DNA from 4 places in the Streptomyces sp. NPDC043812 genome. Region 1 is predicted to be linked to each of the others. Evidence: riboswitches for the same ligand, from Rfam matches in the RefSeq annotation. Region 1 holds a riboswitch; each other region holds the start of a gene.

Evidence for each region. A riboswitch is a leader RNA that binds a small molecule or an ion and turns the genes downstream of it on or off. The one in region 1 is predicted to bind cyclic di-AMP.
Region 2: another riboswitch for cyclic di-AMP. It lies ahead of AC067Z_RS10825 (C40 family peptidase); the one in region 1 lies ahead of AC067Z_RS23975 (M23 family metallopeptidase).
Region 3: another riboswitch for cyclic di-AMP. It lies ahead of AC067Z_RS04605 (transglycosylase family protein); the one in region 1 lies ahead of AC067Z_RS23975 (M23 family metallopeptidase).
Region 4: another riboswitch for cyclic di-AMP. It lies ahead of AC067Z_RS17480 (transglycosylase SLT domain-containing protein); the one in region 1 lies ahead of AC067Z_RS23975 (M23 family metallopeptidase).

The regions. Positions count from the first base shown of each region.
Region 1 covers NZ_JBWKCY010000016.1:181,017-188,388, reverse strand. The annotation lists gene AC067Z_RS23980 (aldo/keto reductase) at 1-942, opposite strand, end outside; gene AC067Z_RS23975 (M23 family metallopeptidase) at 1,111-2,157, opposite strand; cyclic di-AMP (ydaO/yuaA leader) riboswitch at 2,169-2,325, opposite strand; gene AC067Z_RS23970 (PP2C family protein-serine/threonine phosphatase) at 2,587-3,756, opposite strand; tRNA gene AC067Z_RS23965 (tRNA-Met) at 3,953-4,026, opposite strand; gene sigJ (RNA polymerase sigma factor SigJ) at 4,165-5,043, shown strand; gene AC067Z_RS23955 (hypothetical protein) at 5,352-5,729, opposite strand; tRNA gene AC067Z_RS23950 (tRNA-Lys) at 5,841-5,916, opposite strand; gene AC067Z_RS23945 (FG-GAP repeat domain-containing protein) at 6,096-7,193, opposite strand; gene AC067Z_RS23940 (hypothetical protein) at 7,190-7,372, opposite strand, start outside.
Region 2 covers NZ_JBWKCY010000006.1:14,322-21,693, forward strand. The annotation lists gene AC067Z_RS10815 (M23 family metallopeptidase) at 1-567, shown strand, start outside; gene pcrA (DNA helicase PcrA) at 638-3,073, opposite strand; cyclic di-AMP (ydaO/yuaA leader) riboswitch at 3,337-3,498, shown strand; gene AC067Z_RS10825 (C40 family peptidase) at 3,501-4,655, shown strand; gene AC067Z_RS10830 (hypothetical protein) at 4,743-5,096, opposite strand; gene AC067Z_RS10835 (C40 family peptidase) at 5,429-6,484, shown strand; gene AC067Z_RS10840 (GNAT family N-acetyltransferase) at 6,495-7,256, shown strand; gene AC067Z_RS10845 (LuxR C-terminal-related transcriptional regulator) at 7,344-7,372, opposite strand, start outside.
Region 3 covers NZ_JBWKCY010000002.1:422,951-430,322, forward strand. The annotation lists gene AC067Z_RS04575 (glycosyltransferase family 2 protein) at 1-497, shown strand, start outside; gene AC067Z_RS04580 (GtrA family protein) at 494-919, shown strand; gene AC067Z_RS04585 (SurA N-terminal domain-containing protein) at 1,089-1,739, shown strand; gene AC067Z_RS04590 (nucleoside triphosphate pyrophosphohydrolase) at 1,759-2,745, shown strand; gene AC067Z_RS04595 (cytochrome P450 family protein) at 2,742-3,986, shown strand; gene AC067Z_RS04600 (transglycosylase family protein) at 4,128-5,072, shown strand; cyclic di-AMP (ydaO/yuaA leader) riboswitch at 5,343-5,517, shown strand; gene AC067Z_RS04605 (transglycosylase family protein) at 5,521-6,183, shown strand; gene eno (phosphopyruvate hydratase) at 6,456-7,372, shown strand, end outside.
Region 4 covers NZ_JBWKCY010000010.1:240,243-247,614, forward strand. The annotation lists gene AC067Z_RS17465 (glycoside hydrolase family 65 protein) at 1-1,702, shown strand, start outside; gene AC067Z_RS17470 (CBS domain-containing protein) at 1,754-2,356, opposite strand; gene AC067Z_RS17475 (helix-turn-helix domain-containing protein) at 2,601-3,314, shown strand; cyclic di-AMP (ydaO/yuaA leader) riboswitch at 3,705-3,855, shown strand; gene AC067Z_RS17480 (transglycosylase SLT domain-containing protein) at 3,860-4,648, shown strand; gene AC067Z_RS17485 (Rossmann-fold NAD(P)-binding domain-containing protein) at 4,769-5,398, opposite strand; gene AC067Z_RS17490 (hypothetical protein) at 5,412-5,531, shown strand; gene AC067Z_RS17495 (ATP-grasp domain-containing protein) at 5,589-6,479, shown strand; gene AC067Z_RS17500 (ABC transporter permease) at 6,815-7,372, shown strand, end outside.

The sequences.
Region 1 (7,372 bases):
CTCCGACGCTGCGGTCAACGCGGCCAGTTCCGACGGGGACAGTTCGAGCTCGGCGACGGCGACCAGCGCCGGCAGCTGCTCGACCGTACGGGCGGAGGCGATCGGCGCGGCGACGGTCGGCTGCGCCGCCAGCCAGGCGAGCGCCACGGTCGCGAGCTCGGCGTCGCGCGAGCGGGCGACCTCGTCCAGCACGGAGAGGACCTTCAGACCGCGCTCGGTCCCCAGGTGCTTGCCCGCACCCTGCGCACGCGCGCTGTCCACCGCGGCCCCCGGCCGGTACTTGCCGGTGAGGAAGCCGGACGCGAGCGCGTAGTAGGGGACGGCGGCCAGGCCGGCGCGCGCGGCCGTGCTCTGCAGCTCCCCCTCGTACGTGTCGCGGGAGACCAGGTTGTAGTGCGGCTGCAGGGCCACGTAGCGGGCGAGCCCCTCGCTGTCGGAGAAGTCGAGCGACGCCTGGAGGCGCTCGGCACTCAGATTGGAGGCGGCGATCGCGCGGACCTTGCCGTCCTTCACGAGCTGGTCGAGGGCGGTGATGATCTCCTCGACGGGCACGGACGGGTCGTCGAAGTGGGTGTAGTAGAGGTCGATGTGATCGGTGCCGAGCCGCCTCAGCGACTCCTCGGCCGCGGCCTTGATCGTGGGACCGGACAAACCCTTGTACTGCGGGTGGGCGCCGACCTTCGTCGCGACGACGATCTCGGAGCGGTTGCCGCGCGAGGCGAGCCAGTTGCCGATGACCGTCTCGGACTCGCCGCCCTGGTTGCCGGGCACCCATGCGGAGTAGGAGTCGGCCGTGTCGACGAAGTTGCCGCCGGCGGCTGCGTACGCGTCGAGCACGGCGAACGACTGCGCCTCGTCGGCGGTCCATCCGAAGACGTTGCCACCGAGGGCGAGGGGGAACACGGCGAGGTCGGACGAGCCGAGAGCGCGAAGGGAGGTCATGCGTGGGTCAACGACGAGGCCGCGCACGGCTATTCCGCCGGCCCGGCGTCGGGGCTGTGCACCGGGCCTACGGCGACATGAGGGTGCGCGGTACGGCATCGCCGTACCGCGCAGCCTTCCTGGCAGACCGCCCTCGTCCCGGGAGAGCGATCGGGCGATCGTCGAGGATCAGACGGTGAGGCCCTTGTCCCGCAGCCACGCCATCGGGTCGAGACCCGAGCCGCCGGGGGTGTGCACCTCCATGTGCAGGTGCGGCCCGGTGACGTTGCCGGTCGCACCGACGCGGCCGATGGTGTCGCCGGTGCCGACCTTCTGGCCTGCGCTGGCCGTCATCGACGACAGGTGGGCGTACCAGACCTCGCTGCCGTCCTCGAGTTCGAGGACGATGCGGTAGCCGTACGAACCGGACCAGCCGGCGGACTTGATGGTGCCGCCGTGCACGGCCTTGACCGGGGTGCCCGTCGGGGCGGCGAAGTCCAGGCCGGTGTGCTGGCCGGAGGACCACATGGAACCGGACTCGCCGTACGTCGAGGTGATCGTGTACGAGGACGTGGGCAGGGAGTAGCTCGCGGCAAGCTTGGCGAGCCGCTCCGCCTCCGCCTTGGCGCGCGCTGCCTCCTCGGCCTTGCGCTTCTTCTCGGCAGCCTTCGCCTCGGCGGCGCTCTGCTGCTTCGCCGCGGCGGCGGCGGCCTGCTCGGCAGCCAGCTTCTCGGCGGCGGCCTTCGCCTCGGCGTCCGCCTCGGCCCGCTGCTGCTCGGCCTGCTGGAGGATCCGGGCGCGCAGCGCCTCTCCGGCGCCCGCCTGCTCGCCGTCCGTGGCCGCGGCGCCGTCGGCGACGGTGGTCATCGCGGTGAGCGGCGCGGTGTTGGCGTCGGAGTCGGCGCCCGCGTCGTCGGAGATGAGCGAGCCCACGCCGGGAAGGGACGCGGCGTCGGGGAGGTTGTCCGCGATCGAGTCCGGAAGGGAGATGGAGACCGCCGGCTTGTCCTGCGCGGTGGCTATGCCACCGGCGCCGACCGCGGCGATGACACCGACTCCGAGGACGGTGGAGCTACGGGCGAGTCCGCCACGCTGTTTTGCGACGCGGTGCCGGCCGCGCACCGGACGGATGGATTCCTCGGTGGGATTCCATTCCTCCCACGTCCGCTCCGCAGGATCGTCACCGAAATGACCGGGTGCGAACGGGGCCTCGGGGGCAGGCATGTTGGACGCCACGAAGGCGTACTCCTTTCCTTCCTTCTCGCCTACCGGGTTAGCTGACGGGTTCGGAGCAGGAAGGTCTCCTACGAGCGTCTTCGACCGCGAACAGAGCGGCAAAAGGTGCCCGATTCACCCCAATTGATGGTTCCCCGGTTCCCTTGCGGGATTCGGCGCGTGCGCACGGTGCCGTCTCTTGCGACGACTGGGACGACCGCGCTGCGTTATCGAACGTTAATAGACGCCGGGGCCGGATTCCAAGCTGTTCCGACTGATCGTTAACGACTGTGGCCAGAACTTACCAGGACAGAAGCGTGCGGAATCGGGCGACTTGATCAAACCTCTTCACGGCGATTGCTTCTGACTGTTCGTCAAATGTTATGCGTAGTGGCACCTTGCGACTACGCACCGTGGCGGAACGCCGTCACCCACCCCGCAGGCCCCGACCTATCCGCGCTCCGGGTCCGTCTCCGCCTTCACGACCCGCACCGTGCGCCGCCTGTCCGGCTGCCCCTCGGCGGGCCGGCCGACCGCCAGCAGTGCCATGTCGTCCGTCGTCCCACCACCCGTGTAGCGGCGCACATCGTCGACGAGCGCGTCCAGCAACGCCTCAGGCCCGGGAAAGAGCCGGCCCCGCAACCGTTCGCCCGGGCTGTAGAACGCACCGCCCGCGTCACGCGCCTCGGACAGCCCGTCCGTGTAGAACAGCAGCGTCGATCCGGCGGGCAGCCGGTAGTCCTGAGCCCGGTCCGGCCAGGCCGCCAAGTCGCCCATGCCCAGCGGCAGGGCAGCCGCGGGCGGCTCCAGCATCAGCAGACCGCCGTCGGCGTGCAGCATCAGTGGCTCGGGGTGCCCGCGGTTCACCAGGCGCACCGTGCCGTCCCCGCCTCCGTCGCCCGGCGGGATCTCACCCAGCACGGCGGTGGTGAAGCGCTCCATCGTGTCCGGTTCCTCCTCCCGCAGCGCCTGGTCACGCTTCAGCGCATGCTCCAGACGCTGCGCCACACCCTCGAGCGAGTCCTCCTGCTCGGCCGCCTCCCGGAACGTCCCGATCAGCACGGCGACGGCCGCCACCGCCTCCATCCCCTTGCCGCGTACGTCGCCCACGATCAGCCGCACTCCGAACGGGGTGTCCTGCACGGCGAAGAGATCGCCGCCGATGAACGCGTCCTCCTGCGCCGCCTCGTACCGCGCGGCGATATGCAGTCCGGCGATCCGGTCCGCGGGGGTCGGCAGCACGGCCCGCTGCGCCGCCTCCGCGATGACCCTCGCCGAGGCGAGCCGCTCACTGCCGCGTTGCACCACCCCGTTGATCAGCAGCGCGAGGACGGCGACCGTGAAGACGGTGCTCGTCTCGGTGACCGCGGTGATCTGCCCGATGGTGCCGTTGTACGTGTGCATGCCGCTGACGGCCAGCATGGCCGCGATACCCATCAGCAGCGTCACCGTCCACGACACGATCGGCGCCGCGACCAGCGGGGCGGCCGCGAACAGCGGCACCGCGGTGAAGCGGGACGGGGTCAGCAGATCGAAGACCACACCGCCGACGATCATCGCCGCGGGCAGCACACGGACGAACCACGGCAACCTGTAGCTGCTGCCCTGCTCTCGCCCCACAGGTGATCTCCCGCCGCTCCGCCCGCGGCCACGCACGCTGCCGCGCTTCTCCCATGCTGCGCGCCGTGGCGCCCGGAGGCGACTTGCCACGCCCGCGCGGGCGAAACCCCAGGCCAGGGCTGGCGAGCGAACACGATCGCACATACGACGAAGGCCCGGTGATCGAGAAGATCGATCACCGGGCCTTCGCCTTCAGTAGCGGGGACAGGATTTGAACCTGCGACCTCTGGGTTATGAGCCCAGCGAGCTACCGAGCTGCTCCACCCCGCGTCGGTGAACACAACCTTACGCCATCGGAAGCAAGATCAAATCCACTTTTCGGCCCCGGTCCTCCCGAGCCGGTCACATCGGCGCTCCGCCACGCGTCATAACAGTGAAAACACGAGCAACGAGGGGTGTGGACGGACCATGAACGAACACGAATTCCTGGCGGAGCGTTTCGAGGAGCACCGCGGCCACCTGCGCGCGGTCGCCTACCGGATGCTCGGCTCGCTGAGCGATGCCGACGACGCCGTCCAGGAAGCGTGGCTGCGTCTGAGCCGCTCCGACACCGAACGCGTCGAGAACCTGGGCGGCTGGCTGACCACCGTCGTCGGCCGGGTCTGCCTCGACATGCTCCGCACCCGCGTCTCCCGGCGCGAGGAACCGATGGAGACCCGCATACCCGAGCCGATCGTCAGCGGCGCGGACAGCCTCGACCCGGAACACGAGGTGCTGCTCGCCGACTCGGTCGGCCTCGCACTGCTCGTCGTGCTGGAGACGCTGGCGCCCGCGGAACGGCTCGCGTTCGTGCTGCACGACATGTTCGCCGTGCCGTTCGAAGAGATCGCCCCCGTCGTGGGCCGCACCCCCGCGGCCGCCCGTCAGCTCGCCAGTCGCGCCCGCCGGAGGGTGCAGGGTTCCGCACCCGTCCCGGACGCCGACCTCGGACGGCAGCGCGAGGTGGTCGACGCGTTCCTGACGGCGGCACGCGGCGGGGACTTCGAGGCCCTCGTCGCCCTCCTCGACCCGGACGTCGTGTCCCGCTCGGACGGCGGCACTCTGCTCCCGGGTTCGCTGGTTCGCGGCGCGCAGGCCGTGGCGGGCAAGGCGATCACATTCGCCCGCTTCGCGGAGGCGGCCCTGCCTGCGCTGGTCAACGGAGCGGCCGGGATGGTCTCGACGGCAGGCGGCGTACCGATGTCGGTGATGGCGTTCACGGTCACCGACGGCCGGATCGTCGAGATCAACATCCTCACGGACCCCGAACGCCTCGCCGCGCTGGACCTCACGGTCCTTCAGCCGTGAGAACTCGGCCTGCGCCCGACAGGGCGCAGGCCGAGCGGGAGGCATTTCTGAGGGGGACGGTCTCAGCAGCCGACGGACCAGGTGTGGGAGCGGCAGTCGGCGGCGGGCTCTGCCCGGGGCGGGGCGGACGGAGGCCCTGGCGGGTGAGACAGGCGTCGGTGAGGCCACGGGTGGCAGCCTTGATCACCTCGTCCGGTCGGGACGGGGCACCGGGGCCGGCGCCGTGCAGCCGGTCAGGAGAAGGCCCGTCAGGAGCATCGGGGTGGTCAGCAGCCCAACAGCCCGCGTACGAAGGGACATCTGGCGAATCAGCCCGGCTCACAACCCATGGTCGTGTCACTCACGCCGTCGAACTTCGTCGGCCAGGCGGTCCAGTTGTTGTCGTGGTCGTCCGGCCGGATCTCCCGGTAGAGGCAACTGCCGCCGGATCGGTGGCTGATGGCGTAGACGCTGACCGCGGCGTGGGAGTCGAAGGAGTAGGCGTGCCGCTTCATCCGGGGATCGGCCTCGCGGTAGCCGGGCGGGGTGTAGGCCCAGGCACCTCCTGAACCCATCTGGTTGGACTCGGGCCAGAAGTACACCTGCCCCGGCGGTACGGCCTGAGCGGCGGGGGCGGTCAGGGCGGCCGGCGCGGTCAGGGCAGCGGCGAGAACGGTGACGACGGTGGCTCTGCGTCGGGAGCTCATGATCAACTCAACGGCGCACCGGCCGCCTGGTCACGGCAGGTCGGCTCGGAGCGCGATGCAGCCCGCGAACAGGATCAGCCCCACGCCAGAAGCTTCTGACGTGGGGCTGAGTGGTAGGCCGTGTGGGACTCGAACCCACAACCAACGGATTAAAAGTCCGCTGCTCTGCCAATTGAGCTAACGGCCCTCGGCACAACACCCCAGAGCATAACCAAAGAGATCCCCCGAGCCGATCGGGTATCCCACGCGCGCCCGCACCGGATGTGGCGGAACAAGGGGGTCCGGGCCCGTGGGACGGGACCGGACCTCACGACCGCACCACACCGAAGTGTCGTACGGGCCCTGTCCTGCGCGCTGCGCGGCGGCTCAGTACAGGCCCTTGAAGGCCGTCCAGCCGCCCCTCCCGATCTGCACGGGTCCGGCGATCGTGCCGTTGCCGTTGCCGCTGTGCCGGTAGAGGTTCCCGGCCGTGTCACGCGCCACGATGTCCGGCTTGGCGTCACCTGTGATGTCGCCCATGCCGACGACGGACGTGTACTTCGTGCCCCAGCTGCCGATCAGCCTCACCCGGGGGGTGACGCCGCCGGCCGCCGTGCCGTAGTAGCGCCACAGTGCGCCCGCTTTGTCGTGGCCGAGCAGGTCACCGCGGCCGTCGCCGTTGAGATCACCGGCGCCGACGATCTTCGTGTACGTCTTCCAGTTCGTACCGATCTTCACCCGGCCCTTGAGGCGGTGGTCCGCCGTCCCGGCGTAGAAGTACATGTCACCTGTGACCGTCTGACGGGCGATCAGGTCTGTGAAGCCGTCGCCGTTCACATCGCCGGGCGACGTGAGCACGTCGTACTGCCCCCAGCCCGAGCCGATCACCGTGCACGGCGCCGAGTGCGTCAGGGGGTTCCCGCAGCCGGGCCGGTACACACGCAGTTCGTTGCCGAGCCGCATCAGCACGTCGTTGCAGCGGTCGCCGTCGACGTCCCCGAACGGCACCGGATACGCGCCGACCGCGAACGTGTCGCCCGCCTGACGGGCCGAGACCCCACCCGTGCCAGTGCCCTTGTACTGCAACACCAGACCAGCAGAGTCCTTCACCAGCATCTCGCCGAAACCGTCGTTCCCCGCCAGGTCACGCCGGACCGGCGCCGCACCGCTGATCGCGACCGTGCCGGTCGTCCTCAGGTCCGCGCCCTGGCCGTCGGCGGGCTTCGCCGTCAGGGTCCACGTGTAGGCACCGTTGGCGACGAGCTTGCCGTTGCCGTCCTTGCCGTCCCATGCGCCCTCGATCAGGCCGCGGGCCTCGCCGCCGGAGAGTGTCCGCACCCCCGCGCCCGTCGCCTTGCTCTTCAGGGTGAGCGTCCACGATGCCGCGGGCTTGGACAGCCACCACCGCGGCTTCCACGAAGCCTTCTTGATGTCGGCCGTGCTCCTGGGGTCCGCGTCCAGCAGGGTCAGCGCGGAGGTGGTCACTCGGGATGGCACCACATGGGTCTCGCCGGCACCGTCCACGTACGTGAGATGCCCGCCGAAGCGGTCGACGTTCCAGCCGTGGCCGGGCTCGACGGCCGAGGGCCGGCCGACGGCCCGGGTCCCCGCCGTTCCGCGGACATCGGTGATGCTGACGACACCCGCCTGCTCCCACCCGACGT
Region 2 (7,372 bases), on a different contig from region 1:
CAGGTCGCCGCCAACAGCAAGATGGACACACAGCTCGCCGCACTCAGCGAGGACGCCCGCGACTTCGGTGACCGCGCCTCCCGCACCCAGGAGCGCATCGATCTCAAGGAGCGCCAGGAGGCGGAGCGCAAGAAGCGCGAGGCGGAAGCGGCACGGCGGGAGGCGCTGCGCCCCAAGTTCGTGCTTCCCGTGAAGCAGGACGGTCTCAGCGCGTACTACGGGCAGTCGGGCGTCAACTGGATGTCGCTGCACACCGGTATCGACTTCCCCGTCCAGTACGGCACTCCGGTCATGGCCGCGACGGACGGCACCGTCCGGACCCAGTGGAACGGCGCCTACGGCAACATGGCCATCGTGACCGCGGCCGACGGCACCGAGACGTGGTACTGCCACCTCAGCAGCACCAAGATCCGCAGTGGCTCCGTCAAGGCCGGCGACGTCATCGCCTACTCGGGCAATTCAGGCAACTCCACCGGACCGCATCTGCACTTCGAGGTGCGTCCCGGCGGCGGCGCGGCGATCGACCCGCTGCCGTGGCTCCGCGGGCACGGCATCGACCCGACCTGAGCAGACTCTGACACGAACCGCCCGGCCCTCTCACGAGGGCCGGGCGGTTTCTGTCATGTAGGCCGGTCCGTCAGAGCTTTTCGACCGGTGCATACCGGAGCAGCAGGCGCTTCGGCTTCTCGTCGCCGAAGTCGATCGTCGCCTGCGCGTCCGAGCCGGATCCCGTCACCGCCACCACGGAGCCGAGACCGAACTGGTCGTGTGTGACGCGGTCGCCGACGGACAGCGCGATCACGGGCTTGTCGTTCGTCCGCCGCGTGGCGAACCCGGACGCGCCCCCTCGCGCACGCGACGACGAGAGCGACGAGGTGATGCCCGACGTCGGCCCGGCGGGCGCGGACATCGGTCCCTTGCGCTTCCAGTCGAGGTGCGCGCCCGGGATCTCCTCCAGGAAACGCGACGGCGGGTTGTACGAGGGCTGGCCCCAGGCGCTCCGCATCGACGACCGGGTCAGATACAGGCGCTCGCGGGCGCGGGTGATGCCCACGTAGGCGAGGCGCCGCTCCTCCTCGAGCTCCTTGGTCTGTCCCAGGGCGCGCATGTGCGGGAAGACGCCGTCCTCCATACCGGTCAGGAAGACGACGGGGAATTCGAGGCCCTTCGCGGTGTGCAGGGTCATCAGCGTGATGACGCCGGTGCCCTCCTGATCCTCGTCGGGGATCTGGTCGGAGTCGGCGACGAGCGCGACCTTCTCCAGGAACTCGGCGAGCGTGCCCGCGCCTTCCTCCTCCGCGCGGTCCTGCTCGAACTCGAGTGCCACGGCGGCGAGTTCCTGGAGGTTCTCGATGCGCGTCTCGTCCTGCGGGTCGGTGGACGCCTGGAGTTCGGCAAGATAGCCGGTCCGCTCCAGGACGGCCTCCAGCACGACCGCGGGCCCCGCGCCCGAGTCGACGATCGTGCGCAGTTCCTCCATCAGCACGTTGAACCGCTTCACCGCGTTCGCCGAGCGGGCCGCCATTCCGTACGCCTCGTCGACGCGGCGCAGCGCCTGCGGGAAGGTGATCTTCTCGCGGAGCGCGAGGGCGTCGATCATCGCCTCGGCGCGTTCACCGATACCGCGCTTGGGGACGTTGAGGATGCGGCGCAGCGGGACGTTGTCCTCGGGGTTGGCCAGGACGCGCAGATACGCGAGGACGTCCCTGACCTCCTTGCGCTCGTAGAAGCGCACTCCGCCGACGACCTTGTAGGGCAGGCCGACGCGGATGAAGATCTCTTCGAAGACACGGGACTGGGCGTTCGTCCGGTAGAAGACGGCGACGTCGCCGGCCTTCGCGTCGCCCGCGTCGGTGAGCCGGTCGATCTCGTCGGCGACGAACTGGGCCTCGTCGTGCTCGGTGTCCGCGACATAGCCGGTGATCTGGGCGCCCGCACCGGCGTTGGTCCAGAGGTTCTTGGGGCGGCGGGACTCGTTGCGCTCGATGACCGCGTTGGCGGCGGAGAGGATCGTCTGCGTGGAGCGGTAGTTCTGCTCGAGCAGGATCGTCGTCGCGTCCGGGTAGTCCTCCTCGAACTGGAGGATGTTGCGGATCGTCGCGCCGCGGAAGGCGTAGATCGACTGGTCGGCGTCGCCGACCACGCACAGCTCGGCGGGCTCCAGGTCCTCGTAGCCCGTGCCCACCAGCTCGCGTACGAGTGTGTACTGGGCGTGGTTGGTGTCCTGGTACTCGTCGACGAGGACGTGGCGGAAGCGGCGCCGGTAGTGCTCGGCGACGTCGGGGAACGCCTGGAGGAGATGGACGGTCGTCATGATGATGTCGTCGAAGTCCAGGGCGTTGGCCTCGCGCAGCCGTCCCTGGTACATCCGGTACGCCTCGGCGAGCGTCTTCTCGAAGCCGTCCACCGCCTGGTCGGCGAAGGTCTCCTCGTCGATCAGCTCGTTCTTCAGGTTCGAGATCTTGGCGCTGAAGGACTTCGGCGGGAACTTCTTCGGGTCGAGGTCCAGGTCGCGGCAGACCAGGGACATCAGCCGCTTCGAGTCGGCGGCGTCGTAGATCGAGAACGACGAGGTGAAGCCGAGCTTCTTCGACTCGCGGCGCAGGATGCGCACGCACGCGCTGTGGAACGTCATGACCCACATCGCGTTGGCCCGCGGGCCGACCAGCTGCTCGACGCGCTCCTTCATCTCACCGGCGGCCTTGTTGGTGAAGGTGATCGCCAGTATCTGGCCGGGGTGCACATGGCGGGTGCCCAGCAGATGCGCGATCCGGTGGGTGAGCACACGGGTCTTGCCGGAACCGGCTCCGGCGACGATGAGCAGAGGGGTGCCCGTGTGCACGACCGCGGCACGCTGCTCCACGTTCAGCCCCTCGAGCAGGGCCGCAGGGTCGACGGCGGGGCGCGGGTGACCGTCGCGGTAGTACCCGTCGCGGGCCGGGGGCACGTCGTAGGCGCCCTGGAAGAGGTCGTCCGGGATCGGCTCCGGGGCGTGCTCCTCGGGCGGGGGCGGGTGCTCCTCCGCTCGGGGCTGGAGATCCGCCAGGAAGCTGTCGTCAAAGAGGCTGCTCATCGCTTATCGAGTCTAGGCGGCCGGACCGACAACCCGGTGCCGTATGCCGATCCGGCCCCGGACATCCGTCCGCACGCGGAGGCGGACGCGTTCCGTGACCGGGCGGATCCGGTGCGCCACACGTACGGCCGGAAGTCCTGCTCACCGAAAAAGGTCACGAAAATGTATCGGACATATCGAACATCAACCTTCACAGCAGATGCACGAGTTGGCTAGCGTGCTCGACCAGACGGCCCGTACCGCCATGGCGAACCCCGCCATCCGCGCCGTCTCCGCCGAATCCGGGCTTTCCGTAAGGAAGTTCAGAACCGGGGACCCACATGCACTATTGGGGTGAATCGGACCGCGCTCCACTCGGTCCGTAGGGCATCTTCCGTTCCGCCCGAACCCGTCAGCTAACCCGGTAGGCGGTTCACGGAAGAAGGAGATGCCGGCCTTGGCGTCGCATCGCAGGATCCGCAGCCGTAGCGTAAAACCCTCCCCTGCCGTCGGGTTCACGACGGCCGCCCTCGCCGGTGTCACTCTGCTGTCGACGCAGAGCGCCACCGCGGCGCCGACCGACCCGAAGCCCTCCGTCGAGGACGTGCAGAAGAAGGTCGACGACCTGTACCGGCAGGCCGGCACCGCGACCCAGGAGTACAACCAGGCGAAAGAGGCCACCGAGGAGAAGCGCCGCGAGGTCGACACGCTGCTCGACGACGCCGCCAAGCGCACCGAGAAGCTCAACGAGTCGCGCCGTGCCCTGGGGAACTACGCCGCCGCGCAGTACCGCACCGGTGCCGTCACCCCGACCGCCGCCCTGCTCTTCGCGGACAGCCCTCAGGCGTACTTCGAGCAGACGCAGCTGATGGACCGGATGACGGACCAGCAGCAGAGCGCGATCACCGAGTACGAGACCGAGCGCGCCGCGGCCGCGAAGCAGCGTGCCACGGCGACGAAGCGGCTGGAGTCGCTGACCGACTCCCAGAAGGCCCTGCGCATCAGCAAGCAGAGCGTCCAGACGAAGCTGGCAGAGGCCCGGACCCTGCTCTCGAAGCTGACGGCCGAGGAGAAGGCCCGTCTCGCCGCGATCGAGCGGGAGAAGGAGGAGGAGGCCCGCCGCAAGGCCGAAGCGAAGGCCGAGGCGGAGGCGCGTGCGAAGGCGGAGGCCGAACGGCAGCGCCAGGAGCGCGAGCAGACACCTCCGGAGACGGGCACGGGCAGCGGTACCGGCACGGACGACGGCAGCTACGCGGCGAAGGCCGACAAGGTCCTGGCCTTCGCCCGCTCCCAGATCGGCAAGCCGTACGTCTGGGGCGCGACCGGCCCGAGCTCGTACGACTGCTCCGGACTGACCCAGGGGGCCTGGAAGGCGGCCGGCGTGGACCTGCCGCGCACCACCTGGGACCAGGTGAAGGTCGGCCAGCGCGTCGCGACGGCCGATCTGCTCCCGGGCGACCTGGTCTTCTTCTACGACGACATCAGCCACGTCGGCATCTACATCGGCGACGGCAAGATGATCCACGCACCGAAGCCGGGCGCGAACGTCCGCGAGGAGTCGATCTACTACATGCCGATCTACGGCAGCGTCCGCCCGGTCTGACCGGCATCGGACACACGGATGCCCGGGCGGTCCACCCGCCCGGGCATCCGTGTGTACGCGGTCAGGCCGCGGCGTCCGCGGGGCTGGTCACGTCCACAGCGTCGCGATGAAGATGTTGGCCACGGTCAGCCCGCCGACCGCGCCGAACAGGGCCTTGTCGACCTGTTCCTCGTCACGCTTGACGTAGACCAGCCCGAGGATCACCACCAGCACCGCCAGCTTGATGCCGATCTTGACGTTGTTCACCGTCTGGTCGTCGGCCTGGTTGAGGCCCACCAGCGCCACGCCGGTGACCAGCATCGTCAGGGCCCCGTGCAGCATCGCCGGGGTGAAGCGTGCCGTGCCCGCGCCCATCGCCTTCATCTGGGTGAGGAAGCCGCCCAGCAGGGAGGCGATGCCGATGATGTGCAGGGCGACGAAGACTTTGATGAGTACGTCCATGGGCCGAGCCTAATCCTCGCCATACCACCCCTCCGGGGCCGGGTGGGCCGCATCCGACGCATCGGTCAGTGCGCGTCGGCAACCCGCTCCCGCGGCACCGGACCGGTGCGAAGAAAACGAGCAGCGACGACCGGCTTCGGACAGTTCCGCTCCTTACGTCTCATGGGCGTGGCGGCCAGGTTTAGCGTCCTGCACCAGGTGGCCGGCTCCCCACCCGCCGTTGTGCAGCCGGAGGGCACCCGGCCGCCACCGCCGAGAGATCCGGCGGCGCGCCGCTCCCCCTGTGCGGTGCGCCGCCGGACCGCAGGTACGAGGAAGGACGTGGCGCCCCCGTGGCAGCGCACCGGAAACCGAAGCAGCATCCGCTCACCGGGCCGGCCGCCCGCACCGCGGCCACCCTGGCACTCGCGGGTGCTGCGACCACGACCGCCCTCGACGGCTCCGCCCACGCGGAACCCCGCCTCACCCCCGCCCAGATCAAGGCCCGGGTCGACAAGCTGTACCAGGAGGCCGAGGAGGCGACCGAGCGGTACAACGGCGCCAAGGAGCAATCCGGCAAGGCCCGTGCGTCGCTCGACGCACTGCGCGACGAGGCGGCCCGCAGGACCGAGCGGCTCAACGTCTCCCGCAACGCCCTCGGTTCGCTCGCGACCGCCCAGTACCGCTCCGGGACCATCGACCCCGGGCTGCAGCTCGCGCTGACCTCCGACCCCGAGGAGTATCTCGAGCGCGCCTCACTCGCCGAACGGGCCGGGGAGCGGCAGGCCGCCGCGATCGCCGGTGTGCACCGTCAGCTCGTGGACATCGGCAGGCTCAGGGCGCGGGCCGGCGAACGCATCGCCGAGCTGGAGGAACGGCGGCGCGAGCTGTCCCGGCACAAGACGACCGTGCAGGACAAACTCGCCGCCGCCGAACGGCTGCTGGCCCGGCTGACCGCCGAGCAGCGCACCCAGTACGCCGCCGGCGAGCCGGCCGAAGACACCGGCACCGACCGCGCCGACCGGTCCGCCACCCCCCGCGGCTCGCTGCAAGCGCCGAACAGCCGGGCGGCGCAGGCCGTGGCGTACGCCTACGGCGCGCTCGGCAAGCCGTACGTCTGGGGGGCGACCGGTCCGTCCTCCTTCGACTGCTCGGGGCTGACCCAGGCCGCCTGGCGCTCGGCCGGTGTCTCGCTGCCGCGCACCACCTACACCCAGATCAACGCCGGACAGCGCGTCTCCCGCTCCCAACTCGCCCCAGGAGACCTGCTCTTCTTCTACTCCGGCATCTCGCACGTCGGGCTCTACATCGGCGGCGGCCAGATGATCCACGCACCACGTCCCGGAGCGCCCGTGCGCATCGCACCGATCGACGAAATGCCTTTCGCAGGAGCCACCCGGGTCTCGTAGCATCCGGCGGATGGACCGCGACATACAACATCATGTGCGTACGCTCGCGCTGCGCTCCCCCGACCATCACCGCGTCGGACCGTTCGTCGTCCGCCACAGCCCCGACTGGCCCATCCCGCAGGCGAATTATGCGATTCCCGACGAAAACGCACGGCCCACCCCGGCAGAGATCGACGCCCTCGTCGAGACGTTCCGCTCGCTCGACCGGCTGCCGCGTCTGGAGTTCCTGCCGTCGTGCGCACCCCAGCTCGAAGCGGCCCTGCTGGCCGCCGGGTTCACCGTCGAACGGCGCGCGCCGGTCATGGCCGTGGCACCGGACGGGCTCGCCGTGCCGGAGCCGCCTGCCGGGATCACCCTGGCCGAACTGGAACACGACGCCGACTACCGGGCGGCGGCCGGGGTGCAGCATCTCGCGTACGGGGAGAGCGGGGAGCCGACGGAAGGCGAGATCAACTGGCTCCGCAGGGCCCAGGAGGGCGGCGGTGTCGCGGCGTTCGCCGTCGATGCCGTGGACGGCACCGCGGTCGGATCGGGCGGGTGCTCGGTCCCCGTGGACGGGCTCAGCGAGCTGGGCGGGCTCGCGGTCGCGGCGACGCACCGGCGCCGCGGCCTCGGCGCCGCGCTCGCCTCGTATCTGACGGCGAAGGCCTTCGCCCGCGGCTGCCGCGTGGTGTGGCTGGAGCCCGGCGACGCCTCGGTCGAGCGCATCTACGCGGGCATCGGCTACGTCCGGGCCGGAGAGAAGACGGACATGTCGCTTCCCCCGTCGTAGCGCTGTCACTCTCCCCGTCGTAGCACCGTCGCTCTCCCCGTCGTAGCGCCCTCGGCGACGGCGCCGTCGCCGAGCACGGCGCCGTCGTCAGACCAGGCGGCGGGCAGTCGCCCAGC
Region 3 (7,372 bases), on a different contig from region 1:
GGCGCACGGTCGACGCGATCCTGGAGCTGACCGAGTACAACCGGTTCTCCAAGGGGATCTTCGCCTGGGTCGGATTCCGCACGACGACCTTCGAGTACGAGAACGCGGTGCGTGAGCAGGGACGCTCCAAATGGAGCTTCGGGAAGCTGCTCAATTACGGCCTGGACGGACTGCTGTCCTTCAACAACAAGCCGCTGCGGGCCGCGATCTATCTGGGAATGCTGCTGCTCGCCGTGGCCATGGTCTACGCAGGCTGGATCGTCGGCGTCGCCCTGGTGAACGGCGTGGACACCCCCGGGTATGTCACCCTACTCGTGGCGGTCATCGCGCTCTCCGGCGTACAGATGCTGATGCTGGGAGTGGTCGGCGAGTACGTCGGCCGCATCTACTACGAGGTGAAGCGGCGACCGCACTTCCTGGTGAAGGCGACCAACGCCGGCCTTCCCGGACAGGACGACCGGCGGAACAGGCGCGCGGGGGAACTGGTAGGACGATGACGGTACGGGGCCAGATGGTCAGGTTCGCCCTGGTGGGAGTGGTGAACACCGGGACCTACTACGGCCTGTACCTGGCCCTGCTGACCTGGCTGCCCTATGTGGCGGCCCATGTGGTCGCCTTCCTGCTGAGCATGGTCGGGTCGTTCTTCCTGACCTCGTACTTCACCTACCGCACGCGTCCCACCTGGCGGAAGTTCCTGCTGTTCCCGCTGACCAACGCGGCGAACTTCGTGGTCACGACGAGCGGGGTGTACCTGCTGGTGGACGTGCTGCACCTGAGCAGCACGTACGCGCCGCTGATCGCCGCCGCGGCGGCGATCCCGATCACGTTCGTCGTCTCCCGCACGATCATGCTCCGCCCCGACCGCACCCCCGGCGCCCCCATCCCGGCGCCCGAGCCGGAACGCACTCCGGCGGCCTGACCGGCCGTGGTTCCGCGGGCGGCCTGCGCCGGCCGTCGGGAATGCCGAGCCCCGCACCCGAACCGCCTGCCGAATCGTTTGGCGAATCAGTGGCCCACACCACTCCGACTGCCTAACATCGATCACCGCAGGGTCTTGTGCACCGAAGCACAATCACCGGGAGGCTCCTTTGCACCGCCGCCGTCGCACCGCGCTCGCCGTCTCCGCCGCGCTCATCGCCGCCGCGCCCCTCCTCGCCGCCTGCGGCAACGAGGCACGCCCCGGCGCCGCCGCCGTCGTCGGCGGGCAGCGGATCGAGGTGTCCACCGTCCAGGCGCAGGTCGCGGACGTGCGCGACGCGCAGGAGGCCTCCCCGCAGTCGGCGCAGCTCATCAAGGACTCCGGCCAGCTCGGCCGCGCCAAGCTGTACGACCTCATCGTCGACAAGGTCGTCGAGCGCGCCGCCGCCGACGCCGGGGTGAAGGCCAGCCGCAAGGAGATCCAGGACGCCAGGGCCGTGCTCGTCGAGCAGTCCGGCGGCCGGCAGCAGATGGCCGCCATGTATCTGCAGCAGCGCGGTGTCGCCCCCGACCAGCTCGACGGCGTCGTGCGCCGTGACGTGCTCGTCGGCAAGATCGCCGCCGCCCTCGGAGCGACGAACAGTCCCGAGGGCCAGCAGAAGCTGAACCGGGCGTTCACCACCGCCGCGAAGGCGCTGCGCATCGACGTGAACCCGCGCTACGGCGCCTGGGACGACGCCAAGCTGGAGCTCGGCGCCTACAAGGCCCCCTGGATCACCCAGGTGACGAAGGAGTCGGAGCCCGTCGAGACCGGTGCGTGAGCCGGGGTAGGTTCGACGGGTGAACGAACCTGTCGAAGCCGGACGCATCGTCCTGCTCACCGCCAGCCACCGCGTGGCGCCCGGACTCCTGTCCTGGCCGGCGTGGCAGACCCTGCACGCCGCGGACCGGGTGCTGTGCGCCGACGCGGCGCACCCCCAGCTGCCGTATCTGCGCGAGGCGGGGATCGACGTGGAGCACTCCGCGCCGACCGCCGAGGAGGTCGTCGACGCCTGCGCGGGAGGCCGGACCGTGGTCGTCCTCACCTCCGGCAGCGGCGAGCAGCCCCTGACCGACGGCCTGGCCCGCCTCGGCGGCTCGGGTCGCCTGCGGATGCCGGACCTGGAGCTGCTCCCCGGCTCGTACGACCTGCCCGGGGCGCGGCTGCTCGACCTCGTCGAGGTCATGGACCGCATCCGCCGCGAATGCCCCTGGTCCTCGCAGCAGACGCACAAGGGGCTTGCCAAGTACGGCATCGAGGAGGCGTACGAACTCGTCGAGGCCATCGAGGACGGCGACCGTGACGAGCTGCGCGAGGAGCTCGGCGACGTGCTCCTCCAGGTCGTGTTCCATGCGCGTATCGCGGAGGAGGACGCCGACGGGCCGTTCTCCGTCGACGACGTGGCGGCCACGATCGTCGAGAAGCTGATCCACCGCCATCCGCACGTCTTCGGCGACGAGACCGCCGAGACACCGGAGGACGTCAAGGCGCACTGGCTGCGCACCAAGGCGATCGAGAAGCAGCGCGACTCGGTGACCGACGGCGTCCCGCTCGGCCAGCCCGGTCTCGCGCTCGCGGCCAAGCTGGCGTCCCGTGTGCGCACGGCAGGCCTGCGGGTGGACCTGCCCGCCGGGGAGGACATCGGTTACGAGCTCCTGGCCCTCGCCGTACGGGCGGAGGCGGGCGGCGTCGACCCGGAGGCCGCGCTGCGGGCGGCGGCCCGTGCGTACCGTGACGCGATCCGCGCGACGGAGGGACCGGGCGCCCCGGATACCGTCGAGGGGTGAACGACCCGAACACCGCGCCCGAACTCTTCACCTGGGAGTTCGCCACCGACCCCTATCCCGCCTACGCCTGGCTGCGCGAGCACTCGCCCGTGCACCGGACCACGCTCCCGAGCGGGGTCGATGCATGGCTGGTGACCCGGTACGCGGACGCGCGGGAGGCGCTCGCCGACCAGCGGCTGTCCAAGAATCCCGCGCATCACGACGAGCCCGCGCACGCCAAGGGCAAGACGGGCATCCCCGGTGAGCGCAAGGCCGAGCTGATGACGCATCTGCTCAACATCGACCCGCCGGACCACACCCGGCTGCGGCGGCTCGTGTCCAAGGCGTTCACCCCGCGCCGCGTCGCCGAGTTCGCTCCGCGGGTGCAGGAGCTGACGGACCGGCTCATCGACGGCTTCGTGGAGAAGGGGGAGGCGGACCTCATCCACGAGTTCGCGTTCCCGCTCCCCATCTACGCGATCTGCGACATGCTCGGCGTCCCGCGCGAGGACCAGGACGACTTCCGCGACTGGGCGGGGATGATGATCCGTCACGGCGGCGGGCCGCGCGGCGGGGTCGCCCGGTCCGTGAAGAAGATGCGGGGATATCTCGCCGAACTGATCCATCGCAAGCGCGAGGAGCCGGGGGACGACCTCATCTCCGGGCTCATCAAGGCGTCCGACCACGGCGAGCACCTCACCGAGAACGAGGCCGCCGCGATGGCGTTCATCCTTCTCTTCGCCGGCTTCGAGACGACCGTGAACCTCATCGGCAACGGCGTCTACGCGCTGCTGCGCAACCCCGCACAGCGCGAGCGGCTGCAGGCTTCGCTCGCCGCCGGCGAGAGCGCGCTGCTGGAGACCGGGGTCGAGGAACTGCTGCGCTACGACGGGCCCGTCGAGCTCGCGACCTGGCGGTTCGCGACCGAGGAGCTGACGGTCGGCGGGCAGCGGATCGCCGCGGGAGATCCCGTACTCGTCGTGCTCGCCGCCGCGGACCGCGACCCGGAGCGCTTCGGCGAACCGGACACTCTCGACCTCGCCCGGCGCGACAACCAGCATCTGGGCTACGGCCACGGCATCCACTACTGCCTCGGCGCGCCGCTCGCCCGGCTCGAAGGACAGACCGCGCTCGCGACCCTGCTCAGGAGAATGCCCGACTTGCGGCTTGCGGGCGATCCAGCCGATTTGCGGTGGCGTGGGGGTCTCATCATGCGCGGATTGCGCACTCTGCCCGTTGAGTTCACACCCGCCAAAATCTGACGGTGGATCAAGTTCGTGACTTTCACGTGATCTCCGCTGCATCGACTTGTGACTCACGTTCGAATGCGGCTACGTTCACCGTCGACTCGGCAGGCGTCAGCAGGCCGCTCAGTCCTCAGTAGTCACGCGAAAGGCATTCTCATGCGCTCCGGGAACGGACGGCACCGCCGACCCCGTCAGGCTCCGGCCATCGTCGTCGCGGCAGGGGTGACCGGCTCGGCCATCGCGATCCCGCTCCTCGGCGCGGGTTCCGCTTCCGCCGCGGACTCCGCCGCCTGGGACCGTGTCGCCGAGTGCGAGACCGGTGGCGCATGGAGCGCCGACTTCGGTAACGGCTACTACGGCGGACTGCAGTTCGCGCAGGAGACCTGGGAGGAATTCGGCGGCACCTCGTACGCGGTGAGCGCCGATCTCGCGAGCCGTTCGCAGCAGATCGCCGTCGCGGAGAAGGTGCTCGAGGCGCAGGGGCCGGAGGCGTGGCCCGGCTGCGCGACGATCGCGGGCCTGACGGACGACGGCGCCGACACCGGCGTGGACCCCGGCATGGAGCCGGGCGACCTGCTGCTGCCCGAGTCCGGCGCGAGCGCCGCACCGTCCGCCGGGGAGGGCGCGGAGGACTCCGCGTCCGGGTCCGACACGTCGCGGCCCTCCGGGTCGGCCGACTCCTCCGGGGACGACGGCTCGCAGCCGAGGGACGCCGACGCGTCGGCATCCCCGGACACATCTGATGAACCGGCTGAATCGGGCACTCCGGACAACAGCGAGGAAACCGCTCCCGCGGACGGCAGCGGCAAGCATCGTGGCGAGGCCGCCAAGGACGAGAGCGAAGCGGGCAATTCGGACGAGGGTCGCGAAAGCGGTCGTCATGCCTCACGGGGTGACGCATCGGTACGCGACGGGGCGGCGGAGGCCGGGGACGGCAGCTACACCGTCCAGCCCGGCGACAACCTGTGGGGCATCGCGGACGAGCGCGAGCTGCCGGGAGGCTGGACCGCCCTCTACGAGGCGAACCAGGAGACCGTCGGGGACGACCCCGACCTCATCGTCCCCGGTCAGAGTCTCGATCTCGGCCTGAATCAGCCGTAGTTCACGCGGTGGTTCGCGGTCGTTTGTCCGTTCTGTTCCAGTGAGACAAGGGTCTCTTTGCGGCAACTAACAGGTTTCAGCCAGCAAATTCGGCCAAGACGGTCACGACCTGCGTAAACGCCCCTGATTGCCGGGGCGGATTGGGCGATTTCTCCCCGATGTTCAGCTTTGAACATCGGGGAGCCGTGTGTTTACGGTCGGAACCGCTCGCCACCGCGGGCACCGTCGACCGTCACGCCGAATCCTGCCGTCGGTCGGGGGGAACACTCGTCGCTCAGTGCGCCGAAGGCAGGAGCGGGGGACCCAAGGTAAGCGCCGGTCCCGGTCGTTGAAGGTGAGCGACCGAGGAACGGCTCGGGGTGAAGCCATGCGCCAGACGCGTGGCCGGGCAACTCACATGGCCCGAACCCGACAGCTCACCTCGTAGGCGTCGGTGAGGAGAAGCTCCATGCTGCGTTCCAGCAAGGCCAAGCACCGCCGCGCGTCAAGGGCCGTCCGTATCGCCACGCTCGCCGGCGTCACCGGTGCCGCCATCGCCGCCCCCATGCTCGCCGCCACCTCCGCCTCCGCCGCCACCACCTCCGAGTGGGACTCGGTCGCGCAGTGCGAGTCCGGCGGCAACTGGTCCATCAACACCGGCAACGGCTACTACGGCGGCCTGCAGTTCTCCGCCTCCACCTGGGCCGCGTACGGCGGCACCGCGTACGCCGCGTCCGCCGACCAGGCCTCCAAGTCCCAGCAGATAGCCGTCGCCGAGAAGGTCCTCGCCGGCCAGGGCAAGGGTGCCTGGCCGAGCTGCGGCGTCGGCCTGTCCAACGCCGCCAACGACGCCGCTCCGGCCCAGCCTGCGCAGCCGAAGCGCGCCGAGGCCCCGACCACGCGCTCCGAGCGCGCCGAGGCCCCGGCCAAGAAGGCCGCCAAGCCCGCCGCCAAGGCCAAGTCCTTCAAGAAGGGCGACGGCGAGTACAAGGTCAAGGCCGGCGACACCCTGAGCAGCATCGCCACGGCCGAGAAGGTCAAGGGCGGCTGGGAGAAGCTGTTCGAGCTGAACAAGAACATCGTCGAGGACGCCGATGTGATCCACCCGGGCCAGCAGCTCCACCTGCGCTGACCCGCCTCCTGTCCGCGCTCCGCAGCGCGGACAGGACCCCCGAGCACCCCGGTCCGGCCCGCGTTCCCCCGTGCGCGCCGGGCCGGGGTTTCGGCGTTCAAGGCGTTACCTACGAGTAGCTTCCGGGTGTTTTGTCCCCCGCGCTCAGTGTTCACGCCCTTTTTCGTCCCACGGGGCGGGCATCGGCCGGCCTTTGCCCCCGAGGCGGTTAGGCTCTTGGCGCAAGGCCAAGCAGACCTCTGCACTTTTCTCGCGTCACATCCCAGAAGGAGATGCTCGTGCCGTCCATCGACGTCGTCGTAGCCCGGGAAATCCTGGACTCCCGAGGCAACCCCACGGTCGAGGTCGAGGTTGGCCTCGACGACGGCAGCACGGGTCGTGCTGCAGTTCCGTCCGGCGCCTCCACCGGTGCGTTCGAGGCCCTCGAGCTCCGCGACGGTGACCAGAACCGCTACCTCGGCAAGGGCGTGGAGAAGGCCGTCCTCGCCGTCATCGAGCAGATCGGCCCGGAGCTCGTCGGCTACGACGCCACCGAGCAGCGCCTGATCGACCAGGCGATGTTCGACCTGGACGCCACGCCCGACAAGTCCTCGCTCGGCGCCAACGCCATCCTCGGCGTCTCCCTCGCCGTCGCGCACGCCGCCTCCGAGGCCTCCGACCTGCCGCTCTTCCGCTACCTCGGCGGCCCGAACGCGCACCTGCTGCCCGTTCCGATGATGAACATCCTGAACGGCGGCTCGCACGCCGACTCCAACGTGGACATCCAGGAGTTCATGATCGCGCCGATCGGCGCGGAGTCCTTCTCCGAGGCCCTGCGCTGGGGCGCCGAGGTCTACCACACCCTCAAGAAGGTGCTGAAGCAGAAGGGCCTGTCCACCGGTCTCGGCGACGAGGGCGGCTTCGCGCCGAACCTCGACTCCAACCGCGCCGCCCTGGACCTCATCCTCGAGGCCATCAAGGAGGCCGGCTACGCCCCCGGCAAGGACATCGCGCTGGCGCTCGACGTCGCCGCGTCCGAGTTCTACAAGGACGGCTCGTACGAGTTCGAGGGCAAGTCCCGCTCGGCCGCCGAGATGACCGAGTACTACGCGGAGCTCGTCGACGCCTACCCGCTGGTCTCCATCGAGGACCCGCTGTTCGAGGACGACTGGGCCGGCTGGCAGACCATCACCGAGAAGCTCGGCACCAA
Region 4 (7,372 bases), on a different contig from region 1:
CCACGAACCCCTTCGCGCCGTCCAGCTGCTGCGGCTGTCGTTGGTGGCCGGCCGCACCCGGACCATCGACAAGACGGTCGCGCTGCACACCTCCCGCGACTCGGCGATCAGCGACCCCCTGCACGCGGCCGTCGACCGCGTGACGCGCGCCCCGGGCTTCGACGAGGTGCTGCGCACCCACCGCACGGCATGGGTGCAACTGTGGCGCAGGGGCGAGCTGGACGTGCCGGGCGAGGCCGGGCGCATTCTGCAACTGCACCTGTTCCACGTCCTGCAGACCCTGTCGCCGCACACCGCGGACCTCGACGTCGGGGTGCCCGCCCGCGGCCTGCACGGCGAGGCGTACCGGGGCCATGTCTTCTGGGACGAACTGTTCGTCCTGCCCTATCTGAACCTGCACTTCCCCGAGGTCTCGCAGGCTCTGCTGACGTACCGCTACCGCCGCCTCGAACAGGCACGCAAGCTCGCCCGTGACGCAGGGCGGCGCGGGGCCATGTACCCGTGGCAGAGCGGCAGCGACGGGCGCGAGGAGACACAGGAGCTGCACCTCAACCCGCGCTCCGGTCGCTGGCTGCCCGACCACTCGCGCCTCCAGCACCATGTCGGCTCGGCCATCGCGTACAACGTGTGGCAGTACTGCGAGGCGACCGGCGACGCGGAGTTCCTGCACACCAAGGGCGCGGAAATGCTGACGCGGATCGCCCGCTTCTGGGCGGACTTCGCGGTGTACGACGAGGCCATGGGCCGCTACCGCATCCGCGGGGTGGTGGGTCCCGACGAGTACCACGAGGCGTACCCGGGCTCGGACAGGCCCGGCCTCGACGACAACGCCTACACCAACGTCACCGCGGCCTGGGTGCTCGCCCGTGCGATCGACGTCGTACGTGACCTGCCCGAACCGCGCCGCACGGAACTGCGCGAACGCACCGGACTCGACACCGCCGAACTGACGCGCTGGCAGGAGGTCTCGCAGCGGTTGTACGTGCCCTTCCATGACGACGTCATCAGCCAGTTCCACGGCTACGGCGATCTGGAGGAACTGGACTGGGACAGACTGCGAGACCGCCACGGCGACATCCGCCGCCTCGACCGCGTCCTGGAGGCCGAGGGCGACACCGTCAACCGCTACCGGGTGTCGAAGCAGGCCGATGTCCTGATGCTCGGCTATCTCTTCTCGCCCGCCGAACTGAGTGGCCTCTTCCGGCGCCTCGGCTACGAACTCGACGCCGAGACCTGGCACCGGACGGTGGACTACTACCTGAGACGCACCAGCCACGGATCGACTCTCAGCGGTCTGGTCCACGGCTGGGTGCTGGCCAGGGTGCGCCGCGAGGATGCCTGGTCGTACTGCCGCGAGGCGCTGGAGGGCGACATTGCCGATCTGCAGGGCGGCACCACCGAGGAGGGCGTGCACCTGGGCGCGATGGCGGGCACCCTCGACCTCTTCCAGCGCGGCCTGACCGGGCTGGAGACCCGTAACGGGGCGTTGTGGTTCGACCCCGTCCCCTCGCCCCAGCTGTCCGAGTACGGCTTCTCCGTCCGCTACCACGGGCACTGGGGTGTGCGGGTACGGATGCGGCCCGGGGAGCTGAGGATCGGCGTACCGGCCTCCGACGGGCCCCCCGTCGAGGTGCGGCTCTCCCACCACACGGTGTCCGTGGAGCCGGGCACGTCGTGCCTGCTCACCCTGCCGGAGGACTGAACGGTCGGCGTGCCCCGCCCCTGAGGGCTCCGTGTCGTCGTGCCCCGCCGCTCACGCCTTCGTGTCGTCGTGCTCGAAGGCGAGCCGGTCGACGACGTCCACCACGCCGTCGATGCTCTGGCACATACGCACCACGATGCGCACCTGACTTCTGTGCTCCAGCATCCCGCTGAGCGTCACTCTGCCGTCGTCGACCTCGACCGCCACCGCCGCGGGGGACACCCCGAGCGTCCGCGCGAGCACCTCCTCGACGATCTCCTCCTGGATGGCGCGGTCGCGGCGGAGGAACAGCTGGAGCAGATCGCTGCGGCTCACCACCCCGATGAGCCGGCCGGAGGCGTCCACCACCGGCAGCCGTTTGATGCGGCGTTCCTCCATCACCCGGGCAGCCTCCACGGCATTCCACTCGGGACGTGCCACCACGGCGGGGCTGGACATGAGCCCCTCGGCGGTGTCGGAGCCACTGCCGCTGGTGTATCTGCGCAGCAGGTCCGCCTCGGACACCACGCCGACCGGCCGGCCGTCCTCGTCGATCACCGGGACGGCCGTGATGCCGTACTCATCGAGCAGTCGCGCGATCTCCTTGAACGCGGTGCCGCGCTGTGCGACGACGGCCTGCGGCGTCATCAGGTCGGCCACGGAACGGTGCCTCATCGCCCGCCGGTCCTGAGCTTCATCGCGGCACCTCCACGCGCCTTCGTCCTGTTCCCCGATTCTCCGATCATGTCCAGTGTCGGCCACCCGCGCCGTATGCCCGGACCGCCCCGCCGGTCCGCCCGCCGCCGCCGGACCCCGCCGGTGGCCCCGCCCCGCCGCCGTGCGGCGCCTGCGTCCCGTGGCTACCGTGGGCGCGAGGCCCGCGTCGCGGCTGGAACACGGATTGGGGAAGGTGCCCACCATGCCCGAGCAGCCCACGACCGCAGCCGGTGTTCCGGGCAGGGGAGGGCCGAAGGAGGAGATCGGTCGCCGGGTCGCTGCCCGTCGGCGGCAGCTCGGGCTGTCCCGGGAGGACGTCGCCCTGCGGGCGGGCTCGGCACCGGGGTACATCGAGTATCTGGAGGACAAGTCGGCGACGCCCGGGATGGGCTTCCTGCTGCGTCTGGCCGATGCCCTGGAGACGACGGTCACCGCGCTGACCGGCGGAGAGGCCGATCTGCCGCCGGGGGTGGGCAGGGCCGCCTACCACCCCGAGCTGGTGGAGCTCGGTTCCGACGAGTGCTGGTCGCTGCTGGGGACGCACGGGGTGGGCCGCGTCGCGGTCACCACCCAGGAGGGGCCGGCCATTCTCCCGGTCAACTACCTTGTCGCCGAAGGGGAGGTGGCCTTCCTGACCACGCCCGACGTGCTGCCCGCCAGGGCCGCCGACGGCGAGATCGCCTTCGAAGTCGACCATATCGACGAGGCGTTCAGCCAGGGATGGAGTGTGCTGGTCGTGGGCACCGCCCGGACCGTCACCGACGAGGCCGCCGTACGGGAGCTGGAGCGGCAGGCGTACAGCGCGCCATGGGCCGGGGGAGAGCGGGAGCTGTGGATCGCGGTCGCGCCGGAGAGGGTCACGGGCCGCCGCATCCTGGTGCGCGCGGCGCCGGGACGCCCGCATCTCCACCGGTGAGGGCCTGACAGTCAGGGCCCGACCCCTCGGGGGATGAATCGGGCATTCAGCTTCATTAGCGAATGTTTCGGAATTCGCCGCATGACTGGTTCATTTCTGATTGCCCTCATGTCCGTTTAGCGGCATCTTGCATGTCTCGTCATTCTTTGTTCCAGCGGTCGTGACTTCGGTCACGACCGTGGGAACCCTGAGCGGAACCAAGTGCTCCACTTTCCTTGCGCGGAGCGAGAGTTGGGCCCTCCGTGATCAATGGATGATGAGATCATTTGTCCCTTTCTCTGCCTATCCATTGCGTTTGTGAATTCAGGGCTTGTTTCCTCCGGGCGCTCTCGCTTACGGTCACCGCATTCCGGATGGAACGCCGAATCCTGCCGCCGTCCGGTACCCGACCACACAAACTCGCGTAGGGCAGGAGCGGGGGACCCAGGTAAGCCGCCGGTCCGCACAGCGGAACGGCTAGGGGTGAAGTCGCTGCAATCCGGCGACCGGACATCTCCAGTCCGAACCCGACAGCTCACCTCGCAGGCGACGGAGAGGAATTCGTCATGCCTGCAAAGGGTAAGCACCGCCGTCCCAAGTCCCACCGCCTCACTCGCGGATTCGCCGTCGCAGGCACGGGTGGTGCGGCCCTCGCCCTGCCACTGATCGGCGCGACCACCGCCGGCGCGGCCCAGCCCGCCCAGCCGGCCACCGTCGAGAAGGTCGCCGTGTCGGCCCCTGCTCCCGCGAAGAAGGCGCCGAGCACCTACTCCGTCGTGGCCGGCGACTCCCTGTCGCGGATCGCCCACCAGCACTCCCTCAGTGGTGGCTGGAAGGAGCTGTACAACGACAACCGCCGGAACATCGGTGCCGACCCGGCGCTGATCCGTCCCGGCCTCGAGCTGACCATCGGCGCCAAGGCCAAGACGGCGGCGGACTCCGCGAAGCGTGCCACCGCCGACCGCGCGGACCGCTCCGAGCGCACGAGCGCCGCGCCCACCAAGGCCGCCCCCAAGGCGAAGCCCACCGCGTACGCCGACAACCTGGACGGCTGGATCCGCGAGTCGCTCGACGTGATGGGCAAGCACGGAATTCCCGGATCCTACGAGGGAATTCACCGCAACATCATGCGTGAGTCCTCGGGCAATCCGCTGGCGATCAACAACTGGGATTCCAACGCCGTTGCCGGAACGCCGTCCAAGGGTCTTCTTCAGGTGATCGACCCGACCTTCCGCGCCTACCATGTGCCCGGTACTTCCATGGACAGCTACGACCCGGTCGCGAACATCACCGCCGCGTGCAACTATGCCGCCGACAGGTACGGTTCGATCGACAATGTGAACGGTCCCTACTGACCGTCCCGTTGTCTTCGCGGTTCCGATTGCACATGAATTCACGGCCGAGGGGCGCGGGTCCTGACATCTCGTCAGCACCCGCGCCCCTCGGCCGTTCCCGGGCGGGCTCCGACGCGGGAGTCACTGCTCCGCGACGGCGGTTCCCGCGGCCCGGTCCTCAGCGGCAGCGGGCAGCGTGAACCCCGTGAGGCGTTCGGCCTCCGACCACAGCCGGGCGTTGACCGCGGGGTCCAGCGCCCGGCGGGTGATGCGCGCGGTGGTGGTGGGCCGCACGAGCCCGAGGCGGTGACCGGGTCCGTAGTACCCGCCGGACACTGCTGCCGGATCGGCTGCCGCGAACAGCAGGGGTTCGGAGCCCTGCTCGACACCCTGCTTGGGCAGGAAGTCCAGCGCCTTGCGCACCGCGTGCAGCCGGGGCGGCCTGACCCGGCCCAGGCTCGCTCCCGCTGTCTGCAGATTGGTGATCGTGTAGCCCGGGTGGGCGGCGGTGCTGACCAGGTTCCAGCCCCTGTCGGCGGCTGTCTCCGCGAGCCTGCCGGCCATGATCAGATCGGCCAGCTTGGACTGCGCGTACGCCAGGTTCGGGCGGTAGCGGCGCTCCCACTGGAGATCGTCGAACCGGATCCGGCCGAAGTTGGCCGTACCGCTGCTCATGGTCGCCACGCGCGGCGCGGGGGCGGCGAGCAGGGCGGGCAGCAGGCGCAGTGTCAGGGCGAACTGGTCTTCGGTGCCATCTGGACCTACGCCCATCCCCTCGGCCGCGATGCAGGCCGCCTACGCCGCCGACCCCGCGCTCGCCGCGTTGCGCCTCGACTTCACCGCGACCCTGCGGGAGACCCTCGAGGTCCTGTTGTCCGGGCCGCTCGCACGGGCAGGCCGCTGACGCGCACGCGTGGCCGCAGGCACCGGCCGGCCGCGCCAGGGGGCGCCCCGTGGCCGAATGAGGCCCTTGGATAGTTTTACGGTCAACCGATCTCAGGAGACGCCCGTGTCCGCCAGGCCCCGCTTGCTGCTCGTCACCGATCTCGCCTACCCGGCCAGGGGCCGCCGGTACTGCGACGAGGACATCTTCCTGTCCGCCCGGCTGCGCGAGGACTTCGACCTCGCCCTGTGCCACCCCGGGGACGCGGCCACCCTGATGTCCGGCTTCGACGCCGTCGTGGTCCGCAACAGCGGACCCGTACTCCACTACCAGGACGCCTACGACGACTTCCGCGACCGTGCCGCCCGCGACGGCGTCCGCGTCTACAACCCGCTGTCCGCCCGCGGCGACATGGCAGGCAAGCAGTACCTGCTGGACCTGACCGCGGCAGGGCTGCCAGTCATCCCCACGGTCGACCGGCTCGACGACCTCGGTCTGCTGCCTCCGGCCGAGCAGTACGTGGTCAAGCCCAAGGTGGGCGCGGACTCCATCGGGCTGCAGTTCGCCGGCCCGGACGCCCTGCCCGGACTGGTCCACGGTGACGTGCTCGTCCAGCCGCGCATCGACTTCCGCTACGAGGTCTCGTTCTACTTCGTCGACGACGCCTTCCAGTACGCCTTCTACGCCCCTGACCCCGACCGGCGATGGGCCCTGGAGCCGTACGAGCCCACTGCGGACGACCTCGCCTTCGCCCGCCTCTTCGTCGACTGGAACACCATCGACCACGGCATCCAGCGCGTCGACGCCTGCCGCACCGCGGACGGCGCACTGCTGCTCGTCGAGCTGGAGGACCTCAACCCGTATCTGTCCCTGGACCTCGTCGACGACGCGACCCGCGAAGGATTCGTCGCGGCCATGAAGGCATCGCTGCACCGCTTCCTGGCGGCGCCGGTTCCGGGTCTGTCCTAGGGCGTGTCCTCGGGGCGCCCCCGGTCAGGCCCTCGTCATCACCATCCGGCTCAGGACCGGTGACGTGTTCTCGGACCGCGAGCTGTGCGTCGTGCCCCGGGCAACGAGCTCTGTCCGGTCGCCGAGGAGGCGGCCGCGATCGTCCTGCTCGAACCCGAAGACGTCCTCAACACGGCTGACGCGGGCGGCCCGATGACCAAGGCAGCGGAGGCCCTGGACCGAACGGGACGGCCGGGGGCGGCCGGCTGCGTCGCACCCCGCCCCGGCCCGCCCGCGTCCGCCCGGACAGGCGAGCCCAGCGCGCACACACCGTCCTCGCGGGCTGCAATGGACAGATGACCGCGCCTCCCGACGACTGCCTCGCGCGAAACGACTGGATCTGCGGCGACTACCTCACCACCCGCAGCGAGATCATCACCGCCGCGGTGCTCCAGCATCTGCAGCTGACGTTCCTGGCGGTCTTCATCGGGCTCGTGCTCGCAGTCCCCCTCGCCGTGGCCGCCCGCCGCTGGGGGTGGGCCGCCGCGCCCGTGCTGGCCGTCACGACGATTCTCTACACGATCCCGTCGCTGGCGATGTTCTCCCTGCTGCTGCCCGTCTACGGCCTGTCCGCCACCATCGTGGTGGCCGGGCTCGTCCTGTACTCGCTCACCCTGCTCGTACGCAACATCCTCGCCGGTCTGCGCGCCGTCCCGGAGGACACCCGTCAGGCCGCACGCGGCATGGGATACGGGCCCCTGAGGATGCTGTGCGCCGTGGAACTCCCGCTCGCCCTGCCCGCCGCGATGGCCGGGCTGCGCATCGCCACCGTCTCCGCCGTCTCCCTCGTCACTATCGGTGCGATCGTCGGCTACGGCGGCCTCGGCAATCTCATCTACGCAGGTATGAACACC